DNA from 4 places in the Streptomyces sp. NPDC057565 genome. Region 4 is predicted to be linked to each of the others. Evidence: riboswitches for the same ligand, from Rfam matches in the RefSeq annotation. Region 4 holds a riboswitch; each other region holds the start of a gene.

Region 1 (3,737 bases), 640 kb from region 4:
CGATCTGGTCGATGACGACCGTGTAGCCGCCACCTGCCGCCGGGGCGACCGAAGTGACCTTGTGCAGCGGCGAGATGGCGACCCTGCCGGTGGCTCTGATCCGGTCGAGGTACGTCTTCTGCAGCGATTTCTTGCCGTAGTTGTTGCCGTAGAGGATCTCGCCGGCCAGCGCCGACCTGGGGACGGTTCCGGCCTCTTCCTGCCTCATGTAGTCCCAGTCGTACACGGTGGGCACGAAGACGAACGGGAAGCCGGCACGTTCGGCCTGCTTACGGCCGACCCGGGCGTACTGGTAGCACGCGGCGGTGTCGAACCAGGCCGGATCGATGGTGCCGGCCCCGAGCCCGGCATTGGCGCGCGGGTAGTAGATGCCGTACATCTCGTCGGCGTCCACCGACGGGAGGACGGCTCCGAAGTTCTCGCGCTTGGGGGTGACCGCCATCCCGCCGTTGACCAGCGAGCCGCCACCGACACCGCGGCCCTGGTAGACGGTGATCCCGCTGAACTCCTCGGCGTCGAGGATCCCCGTGTTGCGGGTGATGTTCTTGTCGATGGGGAAGCCGAGGAAGTTGCTGAGCGGCTGCTTGGTCCTGGTGCGGAGCCAGTACGACCGACTGTCCGGGGAGGTCGTGTTGGCGAAGATCTTGCCGTCCGGGCCGGGGGTGTCCCAGGCCATGCCCATTTCGATCATGTGCACGTCGACGCCTGCCTGGGCGAGACGCAGCGCGGCGACGGAGCCGCCGTATCCGGTGCCGATCACGAGGGCCGGGACATGGGCCCCGGAGTCGATCGGAGCGGCTGCGGAGCGGACCCCGGCCTGGGCCGGGATGGCGTGACCCGCGAGGGCCACGGCTCCTAAAATAGAACCAGTTCCTGTGATGAATCTTCGACGCGAAACGCCCTTGGGGCCTGCATCACGCATGGTAGAGTCACTCATGTGACACGCCTCACTCTCTTAAGAGTGAAACTGGTTCTACTGCTGTTTGCGTGTCAAGTCACTACATACCTGCGGGTAACCTGCACCCGATCGAGCGACCCGGACACGCAACGTCACGCGTCACCCTGGACCGCGCGGCAGGAGGACAGGACCGACGGGAACGGGTGGCGAAGCCCCATCGGACCCTCGCCACCCGTCATTCCCGAATCGACGCAATCGGGGGTCAGTAGGCCCCGAAGACGTTGTCGATCGAGCCGTACTTGGCGGCGGCGTAGTTGCACGCGGCCGTGATGTTGGCGACCGGGTCGTAGGGGTCCATCGACGTACCGGGCACGTGGTAGGCCCGGAAGGTGGGGTCGATGACCTGCAGGAGCCCCTTGGACGGCGTGCCCTTGGCTGCGTTCGAGTCCCAGTTGTTGATGGCCCGGGGGTTGCCCGAGGACTCGCGCATGATGTTGCGGTGGATGCCGTCGTAGCTGCCGGGGATGCCGTGCTTGGCCATGACGGCCAGCGACTCCTTGATCCAGCCGTCGAGGTCGTTCGTGTACGTCGTGGGCTTGGGGGTGACCGCAGCAGCGGTGCTCGCGGCCGTCGTGGACTCGACTGCCGCGGGCGCGGCCTTGGCGCCGATGGTGAGCTTCTGGCCCGGGTGGATCACGCCGGGGTCGGCTCCGATGACCGCTCGATTGTCCTTGTACAGCTGCTGCCAGCCGCCGCTCACGGACTGACTCAGGGCGATCTTGTAAAGGGTGTCACCGGCTATCACGGAATAGGTGGAGGGCGTAGCCGCCCGCACTGCAGTCGGCTTGGCGGGGGCGGCAGCGGGCGCCACCGTCTTGGCGACGGCTGTGACAGGCTGCGCCGGCGCTGCCGAGGCAACGGTGGCCCCGATCATCGGAAGAGCCAGAGCGGCTCCGCCCGTGCTCACGGCAATGATTCCGCGAGTCAGCGAACCGGACTTACGACGACGGTGGTTACCCATTGCGGGCATGGCGCATTCCTCTCCGTCGCCTACGAGGTGAGCTGTCGGGTTGAGGCTGGAGTTGCCTTGCCGTATGGGAATACGACTTCACCCCTAGCCGTTCCGGATACCGGATCGGCGGCTTGCCTGGGTCCCCCGCTCCTGCCGTACGTGAATGGTCGGGTTCCCGGACGGCGGCAGGATTCGGCGTTCCATCCGGATTGACGGTGACCGTAGGCGAGAAACTCCGACCTGAACAAGCCCCCATTTCTCGATCACAATTCATTTACAAGATCGAGTCGCGGAATTTCTCCCGATCCACCCCGACCCACGAAGCCAACTTTCTTGGCGCAGCAGGGAACCGAGCGGCACGCCGCTGCGTCCGCGCGCCCGAAAGGTGACTCTCACCACTCAGTCCGAAAAGGGCGATTTGCCCATCACGCAAGGCCTCGACTCGTGAGGGTTGCGCATGCATCCAGACAGCCGAGCGGCTTCCCCTAATCGCCAAAATTGCGACATTCAGCAGATATTGGCGTCGGCGGGCAGGCACTCGGGCCTCCGACTCGTCGGGAAGGGCGCCTCCGGGGAGGCGCCCGGGAGCAGTCGCGCGTCACGCGTCTGCGTCGACTGCGGCGCACGAGTGGCCGCCCGCCCCGGCCAGGTCGCGCAGGTTCACACGAACGACACCACGACGGCGGCACGAGGTGCCGTACGCCTTCGGCATGGCCATGATGGTGCGGAAGAACGCCCTGCCCGCCCACCGGGACCGTCCGGCAGCACGAAAGAAGTGATGGCGATGGAGCTGTTCCCGCCCATGCCGCTCGCCGAGTGGCGTGACACCAAAGAGACGCTCCACCGCTTCGCGCAGGTCGTCGGAAAGATCCGTCTCGCGGCCAGTGTCCGACGCAATCACTGGTGGAACGTTCCGTTTCACCTCACTGGCCGCGGTATCACCACCCGCCCCATGGGGCAGATCGACGGCAACCCGATTTTCACGGTGGACTTCGACTTCGTCGGCCATCGCCTCGTCATCACAAGACTGGACGGCGTGACGGTCTCGTTCCCGCTTTCGGGCCAGTCCGTGGCGTCCTTCCACAAGAAGGTCATGGCCGCCCTGGAAGCGCTGGGCATCAAGGTGGATATCAACGTGCCCAAGCCATTCGATCTGCCCGACGCCGACCGGCCGTTCGCCGAGGACACCCAGCACGCGGCATACGATCCCGAACACGCCAACCGGTATTGGCAGGTTCTCAGTCAAGTGGCACTGGTACTGGAGGAATTCGCGGCGCGGTTTTCGGGGAAAGTCAGTCCCGTGCACCATTTCTGGCACACCTTCGATATCGCCCACACCCGATTTTCGGAGCGTCAGATCGACCAGCCCCACCAGATCGACCCGGTGACGCGGGAGGCCTACTCCCAAGAAGTGATCAGCTTCGGTTTCTGGTTCGGTGACGACAAGTTCGCCGCGCCCGCGTTCTACTCGTACACCGCTCCCGAACCGGCGCAGTTGGCGGAGGAACCGCTCACTCCGGTGTCGGCGCAGTGGGTGGATCGTGGCGGCAGCCATCTGGCGGTGCTGCCGTACGACGCGGCCCGCACCGAGAGCGATCCCCGTGCGGCCGTACTCGCCTTCTACGAAAGCGCCTATCAGGCCGGAGCGGGGCGCGCCGGCTGGGACATCGGCCGTCTCGCCTGTCCCGGCGGGATGACCGATCCGTGTCTGAGGACCCGTATGTCTGCCGGTGGCTGAGGAGCGCCGCTTCAGTGCAGCTGCTGCTCCCAGTCCGCGGGGACCTTGTCCTGGGGACCCGGGGTCGGCTGGTCAACCGGGTGCGAGGT
Region 2 (3,737 bases), on a different contig from region 4:
AAGAAGCACGTGTCACTCTGCCCAGCGAGCCGGTCTCGGTCCCCGCAGCCCGGAGATACGTTGCCCGGGTGCTCGCCGATTGGGGACTGCCCGATGACACCGAGACCGCCGACACCATTCGGCTCATCGTCTCGGAACTCGTGACCAACGCCGTCCAGCACACCTTCGGTCAGTCGCCCACCTTCACCGTGGACCTCCGGCTGGAGCGTGAGGAGCAGCTGCACGTCGGGGTGACGGACAGTCACCCCCGTCGGCCCCGGCGCCTGCCCGCCGCCGTGCAGCAGGACAACGGCCGCGGCATGGTGATCATCCGCTGTCTGGCCAAGGAGTGCGGCGGACGTCTCAGGGTCACGCCCACCAGCGAGGGAGGCAAGACCGTCTGGATCGCGCTCCCGTGGACCGCACCCGCCCAGACCTGACTGCCCGAGCGGGCGGCGCACGTCACTGCACCGACGTCGCCCGCCCGAAGCCGCCGCGCAGCAGTGCGCACAGCGTCGCCGCCGCTCCGCTCGCGCGCTCGCCGTGGTGCACCACTGAGATCGTCCGCCGGAACGCCGCGGGTTCCAGCCGCCGCACGGACAGTGGAGTCGGCGACATCGCGGCGACCATCTCCGGCACCACCGCCATCCCGATCCCCGCGCTGACCAGGGCGCACACCAGGGCATAGCCGGGCGACTCGCAGACCACCGCGGGCGTCGCCCCCACCTCGGCCAGGGCGTTCTCCACCCCGCGGCGGGGCGGATGGGCCGGTGCGCTGCTGATCAGCGGCCGGCCTGCCAGCTCCGTCACCGGCAGCCGTCCTGTGCCCTCGGACAGCACCTGGCCGACCGCAGTGATCAGCACCAGCTCCTCGACCAGCAGCGGCTCCACGCAGACCCCGGACGGCACCGGCGCCGCGGGCCCCGGCTCGTACGCATGGGTCAGCGCCAGATCGACCTCGCCCGAGGCGACGGCGGCGATCCCCCCGGGCGGTTCGTAGTCCGTGACGGACAGCTCCACATCCGGGTGGGCGCGCCGGAACGCACTCAGTACCGGCGGCAGCAGATGGATACCCGCCGTGGTGAACGTGCCGACCCGGAGGCGTCCGCCGGAGAGCCCGGCCAGTCGGCTCAGTTCGTGGCGCGCACGGTCCATCTCGTCGAGGACCCGCCGGGCGCGTACGACCAGCAGCTCGCCCGCGGCCGTCAGCCGGGCGCCACGGTGGTGGCGCACCAGCAGCGCGGCGCCCGCCTCCCGCTCCAGCTTGGCCAGCTGCTGGGAGAGTGCGGGCGCGGTGTAGCCGAGGCGGGCGGCGGCGCGTGTGATCGAACCGGCCTCGGCGACAGCCACCAGCGCCGCGAGCCGCGTCGGGTCGAACATTAAGCGTTCCTTTTGGCAGACCCAGAAGATTGCAAGTACATGCTGAAGGCTACGTCGGTCCATGGTGGACCCATGGACGGACAACTCATCGCCTTCATCGGGGTCGCCGCAGGGATGGTGGCGCTGCCGGGCGCGGACTTCACGGTGGTCGTACGGAACGCACTCGCCTCGCGTGCGGCCGGGGTGGCCACGGCGCTGGGGGTTGCCGGGGGACTGCTCATCCACACCGCGCTCGCCGTCGCCGGGCTCGCGGCGGTCCTGGTCACCGTGCCCGTCCTGTTCCGCACGGTGCAGCTGCTCGGCGGGGCGTACGTCCTCTATCTGGGAATCAGCGGCGTGCACGCGGCACGACGCCGCGCCAGGGATGCGGGCGTGGACACGGGAGTGGACGGAGGGCCGACGGCGACCAGCACGCGGCGCGCCCTGCGACAGGGCTTTCTGACCAACGCTCTGAACCCCAAGGCGCCCGTGCTCTTCCTGAGCCTGCTGCCGCAATTCGTCCCTGACGGGCAGCCGCCCCTCCCCAGGACCCTGCTGCTGGCCACCGTCGTCGTGCTGCTCGCGCTGATCTGGTTCCCGTCCGTGGCGCTCCTGGTGGACCGCCTGGGCCGGTGGCTGCGCCGGCCGCGTACCGCCCGCGCCATCGAGGGCGGCAGCGGCGCGGCGCTCACCGCGCTGGGGCTGGTCCTGGTGACCGGACCCCTGGTGCACTGAAGCACGTGGTGAATGGGGGAGCCGGAGGAGAATCGGAGGGATCAGCGAACTCGTCCGTACCAGACGCTCCTCGTCCAGATCTTCTCCAGCCGCACGACGGAACCGGTCTTCGGGGAGTGCCAGATCTTCCCCTTGCCGGCGTAGATGCCGACGTGGTAGACGCTGCGTCCCCAGTGGAAGAAGACCAGATCGCCACGTTTCCGCTTCGACGCCGAGATGTGGCGGGTCTTGTTGTACTGCTGCTGGGCCGTGCGTGGGAGCCTCTTGCCCACCTTCTTGAACGCATACAGCATCAGCCCGGAACAGTCGAAACCGTGGGGGCCGGTGGCCCCGTACCGGTACGGCGATCCTTTCTTCGACGCGGCGATCTTGAGCGCCGTGGTCGCATGCGTCGCGGCCTGGGCGTCGGTCACGGCGCCGGGGACGATCATGGAGCCGCCGACGGCGGCGAGCGTCAGAACCGTGGCCGTACCGGCCCGGGCGCTCAGAAACGGGACATGAACCTGCGCAGTCATGCGCAACCCTTCGTCAGCCGCCTGTGAAGGATGACCTGTCGGGTTCGGGCTGGCGAAGTTGCCCGGCCGCGCGATGCGGCTTCACCCCGAGGGTCGACCGGATGCCGGTCGACCCGTTGTGCTCGGGTCCTCCACTCCTGCCGATCCACTTCTGTCGACCAGTCATCCGGGCGGCGGCAGGACTCGGCGTCCGCCCGGACCGCCTCGCCGTGGTGGCGGGGGCTTGTCGTCCCACGGATCCTGACTCACCGACTGCCGGATTTCCGAACTAAAACAGCGATATGCGAAGTTCACTACCAATCGTCTATTTGGGTGAGCGAGGGGTGATGTGTGTACTCGTCAGGCTGTCTCGACCGGTCCCGTACCAGCGGCGGAACGGCATATTTCGCTCCCCGTCCACGTCGGCGGCGCAAGTCGAGTTGTCCCTCTCGCGGGGGATTCCTTGCGCCGGACGAGCGAGAAAAATTGATCAGCGTGCCGGGCGTGTCGCCCATGGAGAGATGATCAACTCATCGGGGCCGGGGGCACGGTGACCCGTCCGGCCCGCCGTTCCCCGTCCAACACGCGCAGTGCCCGTGCCAACGTGGCGGCGTGGATCTGTGCTTCACCCCGCTCGTGCATCAAGGTGAGCGCGTCCCGCAGGGCGCCCGACCGCGAGGCGAGTGCCTGGGCCGCGCGCAGCGCGCCGTAGGTGTCGCTGCCGCGGGCCGGGTTGATCCGGCCCAGCTGGTCGAGCACTTCCAGGTAGCAGTCGATGAACTCGGCCTCGGCGTGCGTCAGTGCGGGCAGCGGTGGGAGGTGGGGCGGCTGCATCGGCGGTTCACCTCACGCTGTTCGGCGGGAGCGACGCCTTGCGGTTCTCCAGGACGTGGTCCACCAGCCCGTACGCCTTGGCTCCGGCGGCGTCGAGGATCAGGTCGCGCTCGAAGTCGGCGGCGATCCGTTCGGCGCTGCGGCCGGTGTGGCGGGCCAGCACACGGGTGAGCAGCTCACGGACGCGGACCAGTTCCCGCGCCTCGATCTCCAGATCGGACGGTTGGCCCTGAACCGGCTCCGGGAGCTCGGGCTGCTGGACGACGACCCTGGCCCCGGGCAGGGCGTGCCGTCGGCCGGGAGCGCCCGCGGCGAGCAGGACCGCCGCGCTGGAAC
Region 3 (3,737 bases), on a different contig from region 4:
GCGCGACGGCGGCGAGTTCCTGGAGGTTCTCGATCCGCGTCTCGTCCTGCGGGTCCGTGGACGCCTGGAGTTCGGCGAGATAGCCGGTCCGTTCCAGCACCGCCTCCAGCACCACGGCGGGGCCCGCGCCGGACTCGACGATCGTGCGCAGCTCCTCCATCAGCGTGTTGAACCGCTTGACGGCATTGGCCGAGCGGGCCGCCATGCCGTACGCCTCGTCGACGCGGCGCAGTGCCTGCGGGAACGTGATCTTCTCGCGCAGCGACAGTGCGTCGATCATCGCCTCGGCGCGATCGCCGATACCGCGCTTGGGCACGTTGAGGATGCGGCGCAGCGGGACGGTGTCCTCGGGGTTGGCGAGGACCCGGAGGTAGGCCAGGATGTCCCGGACCTCCTTGCGCTCGTAGAAGCGCACGCCGCCGACGACCTTGTAGGGCAGGCCGACGCGAATGAAGATCTCTTCGAAGACGCGGGACTGCGCGTTCGTCCGGTAGAAGATCGCGACGTCGCCGGCCTTCGCGTCGCCCGCGTCGGTCAGCCGGTCGATCTCGTCGGCGACGAACTGCGCCTCGTCGTGCTCGGTGTCCGCGACATAGCCGGTGATCCGGGCGCCCTCGCCCGCGTTCGTCCAGAGGTTCTTGGGGCGGCGGCTCTCGTTGCGCTCGATGACCGCGTTGGCGGCGGAGAGGATCGTCTGCGTGGAGCGGTAGTTCTGCTCCAGCAGGATCGTCGTCGCGTTCGGGTAGTCCTCCTCGAACTGGAGGATGTTGCGGATCGTCGCGCCGCGGAAGGCGTAGATCGACTGGTCGGCGTCACCCACGACGCAGAGCTCGGCGGGGGCGTCGGCCTCTCCGGCCGGGCCGACCAGCTCGCGTACGAGCGTGTACTGCGCGTGGTTGGTGTCCTGGTACTCGTCGACGAGGACGTGCCGGAAGCGGCGTCGGTAGTGCTCGGCGACGTCGGGGAACGCCTGGAGCAGATGGACCGTCGTCATGATGATGTCGTCGAAGTCCAGTGCGTTGGCCTCGCGCAGCCGGGACTGGTACATCGCGTACGCCTGGGCGAGCGTCTTCTCGAAGCCGTCCGCGGCCTGGCCGGCGAAGGTCTCCTCGTCGATCAGCTCGTTCTTCAGGTTCGAGACCTTGGCCGTGAACGACTTCGGCGGGAAGCGCTTCGGGTCGAGGTCCAGATCGCGGCAGACCAGGGCCATCAGCCGCTTGGAGTCGGCCGCGTCGTAGATCGAGAACGACGAGGTGAAGCCGAGCCGCTTCGACTCGCGGCGCAGGATCCGCACGCACGCGCTGTGGAACGTCATGACCCACATGGCGTTGGCGCGCGGTCCGACGAGCTGCTCGACGCGCTCCTTCATCTCGCCCGCGGCCTTGTTGGTGAAGGTGATCGCCAGGATCTGGCCGGGGTGCACGCCCCGCTCGGCCAGCAGGTGGGCGATCCGGTGGGTGAGCACCCGGGTCTTGCCGGAGCCTGCGCCGGCGACGATGAGCAGCGGCGATCCGGCGTGCACGACCGCGGCGCGCTGCTCGGTGTTCAGCCCGTCGAGCAGGGCGGCGGAGTCGATGGCGGGGCGGTGGGCGCCGTCCCGGTAGTACGCGTCCCGGGGCGGCGGGGGTGCGTCGAAGACACCCGCGAAGAGGTCCTCCGGCACCGCTTCGGGTGCGGAGTCCTCGGGGGGCGGCGGGGGTTCTTCCTCCGAGTGCTGGAGGCCGGCCAGGAAACTGTCGTCAAAGAGGCTGCTCATCGCCTCACGAGTCTAGGGCGACGCACCGACACTCTGCGGCCGCATGGGAAAGCGCGGCCGGAAGGCACCTACGTACGGAGAGCACCCGCCCACGCCCCGTAAGGAAATCGGGGCCCAAACCGCCTCCTCCGACCCCTCTTCGCCAAGGTCACGAAAACGTATCGGGCATATCGAACATCAAGCTTCACAGCGGCACCACGGTTGGCTAGCGTGCTCCGTCGGGCGGCCCGTACCCCCTTGAGGCGAACCACGCCGAGCGGGCTCCCCCGCCGAATCCGCGCTGCCCACAGGGAAGTTCGGAACCGGGGACCCACATGCGAAACCGGGGTGAATCGGTCTGTATCCCCACTCGGACCGTAGGGCAGCCTTCCGTTCCGCCCGAACCCGACAGCTAACCCGGTAGGCGGTCCACGGAAGGAGATGCCGGCTTTGGCATCGCATCGCAAACCGCGCAGCCGAGTACGCACCACCACCCCCGCCGTCGGGCTCACGACGGCCGCACTGGCAGGCGTGACCCTGCTGTCGACCCAGAGCGCCACGGCCACCCCGAGCGCACCCAAGCCCAGCATCGAGGACGTGCAGAAGAAGGTCGACGACCTCTACCGGCAGGCGGGCACCGCGACCCAGCAGTACAACCAGGCGAAAGAGGCCTCCGCCACGCAGCGCGGCAAGGTCGACGCCCTGCTGGAGGACGTGGCCGAGCGCGCCGACAAGCTGAACGAGGCGCGCAGAACACTCGGCAACTACGCGGCCGCGCAGTACCGCACCGGCTCCATCGCCCCGACCGCCACCTTCTTCCTGGCCAACGACCCGCAGTCGTACTTCGACCAGAACCAGCTGATGAACCGGATGACCGCCCAGCAGCAGAAGGCGGTCACGGACTTCCGTACGCAGCAGGCAGCGGCGGCGAAGAAGCGCACCGAGGCGACGAAGAGCCTGGAGACGCTCACCGAGTCCCAGGCCACGCTGCGGACCAGCAAGCAATCCGTCCAGAAGAAGCTGGGCGAGGCGCGCGCGATGCTGTCGAAGCTGACGGCCGAGGAGAAGGCGCGGCTGGCGGCACTGGAGCGCGAGAAGGAGGCGGAGGCCAAGCGCAAGGCGGAGGAACTCGCCCGCCGGCAGGCCGCCGCCAAGGCCGAGGCGGACCGCAAGGCCCAGGAGGCGGCGAAGAAGGCCGCCTCCACCAGTGGCACGGGGACGGGCACGGGAACCGGGACCGGGACCGGGACCGGCTCGGACACCAGTGCCACCACGAAGGCCGAGAAGGTTCTCGCCTTCGCCCGCGCCCAGATCGGCAAGCCGTACGTCTGGGGAGCGGCGGGCCCCTCCTCGTACGACTGCTCGGGGCTGACCCAGGCCGCCTGGAAGGCAGCGGGCGTCGACATCCCCCGCACCACTTGGGACCAGGTGAAGATCGGCACCCGGATAGCCACGGCCGACCTGAAGCCGGGCGACCTCGTCTTCTTCTACGACGACATCAGCCACGTCGGTATCTACAAGGGCGACGGCATGATGATCCACGCCCCGAAGCCGGGGGCGAACGTCCGCGAGGAGTCGATCTACTACATGCCGATCTACGGCAGCGTGCGCCCGGCATGACGCCGAGCCCGCATAAGAGGAGCCCCTGCCGGGTCCGGCAGGGGCTCGCTTTTCATGCGGGCGGGTCCGGCTCAGGTCCAGAGTGTCGCGATGAAGATGTTGGCGACCGTCAGTCCGCCGACCGCCGCGAACACACCCTTCTCGACCTTCTCCTCGTCCCGCTTGATGTAGACCAGCGCGAGGATCACCACCAGGACCGCCAGCTTCACGCCGATCTTGATGTTGTTGACCGGGTGGTCGTCGGCCTGGTTGAGTCCGACCAGCGCGACACCGGTGACCAGCATGGTCAGCGCGCCGTGCAGCATCGCCGGGACGAAGCGTGCCGTGCCTGCGCCCATCGCCTTCATCTGGGTCAGGAAGCCGCCCAGGAGGGCGGCGATGC
Region 4 (3,737 bases):
GGCTGGCACAGGGGGAGACGTACACCACACCGGTGTTCGCCGGTCTGTGGAGCGCCGAAGGGTTCGGCGGGGCGAGCCGGGCCTGGCACGCCTGGCAACTGGCCCATGTCGTCCCGGACGCCGAGAGCCTGCGGCCGGTGCTCTACAACTCCTGGGAGGCGACCGGCTTCGACATCGTGGAGGACCAGCAGCGCGCCCTCGCCGAGCGTGCCGCCGCGATGGGCGTCGAGTTGTTCGTCGTGGACGACGCGTGGTTCGGGCAGCGCACCAGCGACCGGGCCGGACCAGGCGACTGGACCCCCAACCCCGAGCGATTTCCCGGCGGGCTGAAGCCGCTCGCCGACGAAGTGCACGGACTCGGCATGCAGTTCGGCATTTGGGTCGAGCCGGAGATGGTGAACGCCGACAGTGATCTGTATCGCGCGCACCCCGACTGGGTGCAGCACTTCCCCGGGCGGACCCGGACCGAATTCCGTCATCAGCTGGTGCTCAATCTGGCCCGGACCGATGTGCAGAATCATCTGTGGGAGCAGCTCGACACGCTGCTCTCCAGCGCCCCGATCGACTATGTGAAATGGGACTTCAACCGCTGCTTCACCGATGCGGGCTGGCCGGGCGAGGACTATCCGCAGAAGCTCTGGATCGCGCATGTGGACGCGCTCTACGCGCTGATCGACCGACTGCGGGCCGCCCACCCCGGCGTCGCCTTCGAGTCCTGCTCGGGCGGCGGCGGCCGGATCGACCTGGGAATCCTCGCCCGTACCGACCAGGTGTGGACCTCCGACAACACCGACCCGCTCGACCGGCTCGCCATCCAGGAGGGCTTCGGGCAGATCCATCCGGCGCGAGTGATGGCCGCCTGGGTCACCGACAGTCCGAATGTCCAGCTCAACAGCAGAACCAGTTCGCTGCGTTTCCGCTTCGTCAGCGCGATGGCCGGGGTGCTCGGGGTCGGCGGGGATCTCACCGAGTGGAGTGACGAGGAGCTGGCCGAGGCGCGGAGCTGGGTGGATCTCTACAAGGAGATCCGTCCCGCGGTGCAGCGCGGCGCGCTGTACCGGCTGCGTGCCCCGCGCGGTGGGCTCAGCGCCGTGCAGTACGTGCACGGCGACGAGGCCGTCGTGCTGATGTGGCTGGAGGCGCAGCGGTACGGGGAGCGGCCGCCGGCCCTGCGGCTGCGCGGGCTCGACCCTGCGGCGACCTACACGGACCTGGACACCGGGGCGGTCCACCACGGTGCCGTGCTGCTGCATCAGGGTCTGCACACCGGGCTGCGGGGGGATCTGGACGCGAAGGTGCTGAGGCTCCGACGTGGCGGACGTCCATGACATGTCCGTATTGCGGCATTTAGTGGAACATGGCCTACTTCTGCGGGAGATGATGCCCTATCCGTGAGCGGGATCATATCCGTGACGGTGTGTGGTGGCGCCACGGATGGGTATTCCGGACGTCGCGCGGAAAGCCAAGATCCGTAATCCACGGAGGGTGACCGGAATTCCGCGCCGATTTCCCTTCGTGGATTCCCTTGAGTAATCGATGGCTTGTTTCCGCCGTCCTCGCTCGCCTACGGTCACCCTCAATCCGGACGGACCGCCCAATCCTGCCGCCGCCCGGAATTCGCACCCACCCACGTGTGGCAGGAGCGGGGGAACCAGGTAAGCCGCCGCCCGGAGAGATCCGGCCGGCTCGGGGTGAAGTCGCGAACCGCGACCGGGCATCTCCAGCCCGAACCCGACAGCTCACCTCGTAGGCGCCGGAGAGGAAATTCTTCATGCCCACATCGGGTAAGCATCGCCGTACCAAGTCCAGCACGATCGCCCGTGGCGTCGCCGCCGTCGGCGCCGGTGGGGCCGTCATCGCCCTTCCGCTGCTCGGCGCCACCGGTGCCCACGCCGCGGAGCAGGCCGCGCCCACCGCGCAGTCGGCAGCCACGCACGTCGCCGTCGAGGCCGCGCCGGTCGTGAAGAAGCAGGTCGAGACCCGGACGTACTCCGTCGTCGCCGGTGACTACCTGTCGAAGATCGCCGCCGAGCAGCAGGTCAAGGGCGGCTGGCAGAAGCTGTACCAGGACAACCGCGAGGTCGTCGGCGAGAACCCGAGCCTGATCCTCCCGGGCATGAAGCTGACGCTCGGCGGCAAGCCGGCCGGCTCCGCCGCGGCGGACACGCAGTCCGCCCCGGCTCCGTCGACCTCCTCGGCCGACAAGTCCACGTCGCAGTCCAAGGCTTCGGAGTCCGCCAAGACCTCCGCCGCGGCGGTCCAGAGCACCAACTCCGGCTACGTGCACCCGGTCCCGGGCAAGCACACCACCGCCTACCGTGCCTCCGGCGCCAACTGGTCCAGCGGCAGCCACACGGGTATCGACTTCCCGGTCGCCACCGGCACCAGTGTGAAGGCGATCACCTCCGGCACCGTCGTCACCGCCGGCTGGGGTGGCGCGTACGGCAACCAGGTCGTCATCAAGCACGCCGACGGCCGCTACTCGCAGTACGGCCACATGTCCTCGCTCTCCGTCTCGGCGGGCCAGACCGTGACCGCCGGCCAGCAGGTCGGCCTCTCCGGCGCGACCGGCAACGCCACCGGCCCGCACCTGCACTTCGAGGTCCGCACCGGCCCGGCGTACGGGTCGGACATCGACCCGATCGCCTACCTGGCCTCGCACGGGATCTACGTCTGATCCACGGCTGATCCGGTCGGCTCGGTGAAGGGGCGGTGCGCGGCGGCGCACCGCCCCTTCACTTATTCCCCCTTTACCAAAACCTGACCGGGTGGTCTATCTCACCACCCGTCAACCCTTTATTACGGTCGCGTAGGTCACATTCGGCGGTGCAGGATATGCGCTTGTGGCAGACGATTCGAGAAACAATCAACGTGGCGTCATCAACCGGCATGGCGCCATCGGGTCGTACGCAGCGATTGGCGACAGCTTCACCGAGGGAGTCGGAGACCCCGGCCCGGACGGAACCTTCGTCGGCTGGGCGGACCGATTCGCGGTACTTCTCGCGGACCAGCTCCCGGACACCGATGCGGCGACGAGCCCCGAGGGCTCCGCGCACGGAAACTTCCGGTACGCCAATCTCGCCGTACGCGGACGCCTCCTCGACCAGATCGTCGAGGAGCAGGTGCCGCGCGCCAAGGAGCTCGCACCTGATCTGGTGAGCTTCTGCGCGGGCGGCAATGACATCATCCGGCCCGGCACCGACCCGGACGACGTGGCCGAGCGCTTCGAGCGCGCGGTCGCCGAGCTGACCGACTCGGTCGGCACCGTCCTGGTGACCACCGGCTTCGACACCCGCGGCGTTCCCGTACTGCGCCATCTGCGCGGCAAGATCGCCACGTACACCGCCCATGTGCGCTCCATCGCCGACCGCTACGACTGCCCCGTCCTGGACCTGTGGTCGCTGAAGTCCGTGCAGGACCGGCGCGCCTGGGACGACGACCGGCTCCACCTGTCGCCCGAGGGGCACACCCGGGTCGCGCTGCGCGCCGCCCAGGTCCTCGGCCTCGACGTCCCGGCCGACCCCGACCAGGAGTGGCCCCCGCAGGCGCAGCGCGGCACGCTGGAGGTCCGGCGCGACGACATCCACTGGGCGCGCGAATACCTGGTGCCGTGGATAGGGCGGCGGCTGCGCGGCGAGTCCTCCGGCGACCACGTCGAGGCGAAGCGGCCGGACCTCCTGCCGCTTTAGAAGGGCTCAGCACCTGTCTTCGCCTCGTCTGCCGGACGGGCCCGCTCC

The links. Region 4 has a riboswitch for cyclic di-AMP ahead of ACFU8W_RS00040 (peptidoglycan DD-metalloendopeptidase family protein). Riboswitches for the same ligand answer to the same signal wherever they lie in the genome.
Region 1: linked by a shared signal. The riboswitch ahead of ACFU8W_RS02645 (transglycosylase SLT domain-containing protein) and the one ahead of ACFU8W_RS00040 (peptidoglycan DD-metalloendopeptidase family protein) in region 4 are both predicted to bind cyclic di-AMP.
Region 2: linked by a shared signal. The riboswitch ahead of ACFU8W_RS28165 (C40 family peptidase) and the one ahead of ACFU8W_RS00040 (peptidoglycan DD-metalloendopeptidase family protein) in region 4 are both predicted to bind cyclic di-AMP.
Region 3: linked by a shared signal. The riboswitch ahead of ACFU8W_RS30370 (NlpC/P60 family protein) and the one ahead of ACFU8W_RS00040 (peptidoglycan DD-metalloendopeptidase family protein) in region 4 are both predicted to bind cyclic di-AMP.

What each region holds. Positions count from the first base shown of each region.
Region 1 is NZ_JBHVFU010000001.1:647,975-651,711, reverse strand. Features, by position in the region: gene ACFU8W_RS02650 (GMC oxidoreductase) at 1-922, opposite strand, end outside; gene ACFU8W_RS02645 (transglycosylase SLT domain-containing protein) at 1,161-1,928, opposite strand; cyclic di-AMP (ydaO/yuaA leader) riboswitch at 1,933-2,118, opposite strand; gene ACFU8W_RS02640 (DUF5996 family protein) at 2,695-3,648, shown strand; gene ACFU8W_RS02635 (UBP-type zinc finger domain-containing protein) at 3,660-3,737, opposite strand, start outside.
Region 2 is NZ_JBHVFU010000019.1:35,295-39,031, forward strand. Features, by position in the region: gene ACFU8W_RS28150 (ATP-binding protein) at 1-419, shown strand, start outside; gene ACFU8W_RS28155 (LysR family transcriptional regulator) at 442-1,359, opposite strand; gene ACFU8W_RS28160 (LysE family translocator) at 1,432-2,073, shown strand; gene ACFU8W_RS28165 (C40 family peptidase) at 2,115-2,588, opposite strand; cyclic di-AMP (ydaO/yuaA leader) riboswitch at 2,592-2,777, opposite strand; gene ACFU8W_RS28170 (hypothetical protein) at 3,093-3,401, opposite strand; gene ACFU8W_RS28175 (ATP-dependent Clp protease proteolytic subunit) at 3,409-3,737, opposite strand, start outside.
Region 3 is NZ_JBHVFU010000022.1:89,565-93,301, reverse strand. Features, by position in the region: gene pcrA (DNA helicase PcrA) at 1-1,756, opposite strand, end outside; cyclic di-AMP (ydaO/yuaA leader) riboswitch at 2,014-2,178, shown strand; gene ACFU8W_RS30370 (NlpC/P60 family protein) at 2,177-3,355, shown strand; gene ACFU8W_RS30365 (hypothetical protein) at 3,427-3,737, opposite strand, start outside.
Region 4 is NZ_JBHVFU010000001.1:6,152-9,888, forward strand. Features, by position in the region: gene ACFU8W_RS00035 (alpha-galactosidase) at 1-1,328, shown strand, start outside; cyclic di-AMP (ydaO/yuaA leader) riboswitch at 1,615-1,768, shown strand; gene ACFU8W_RS00040 (peptidoglycan DD-metalloendopeptidase family protein) at 1,772-2,677, shown strand; gene ACFU8W_RS00045 (SGNH/GDSL hydrolase family protein) at 2,844-3,689, shown strand.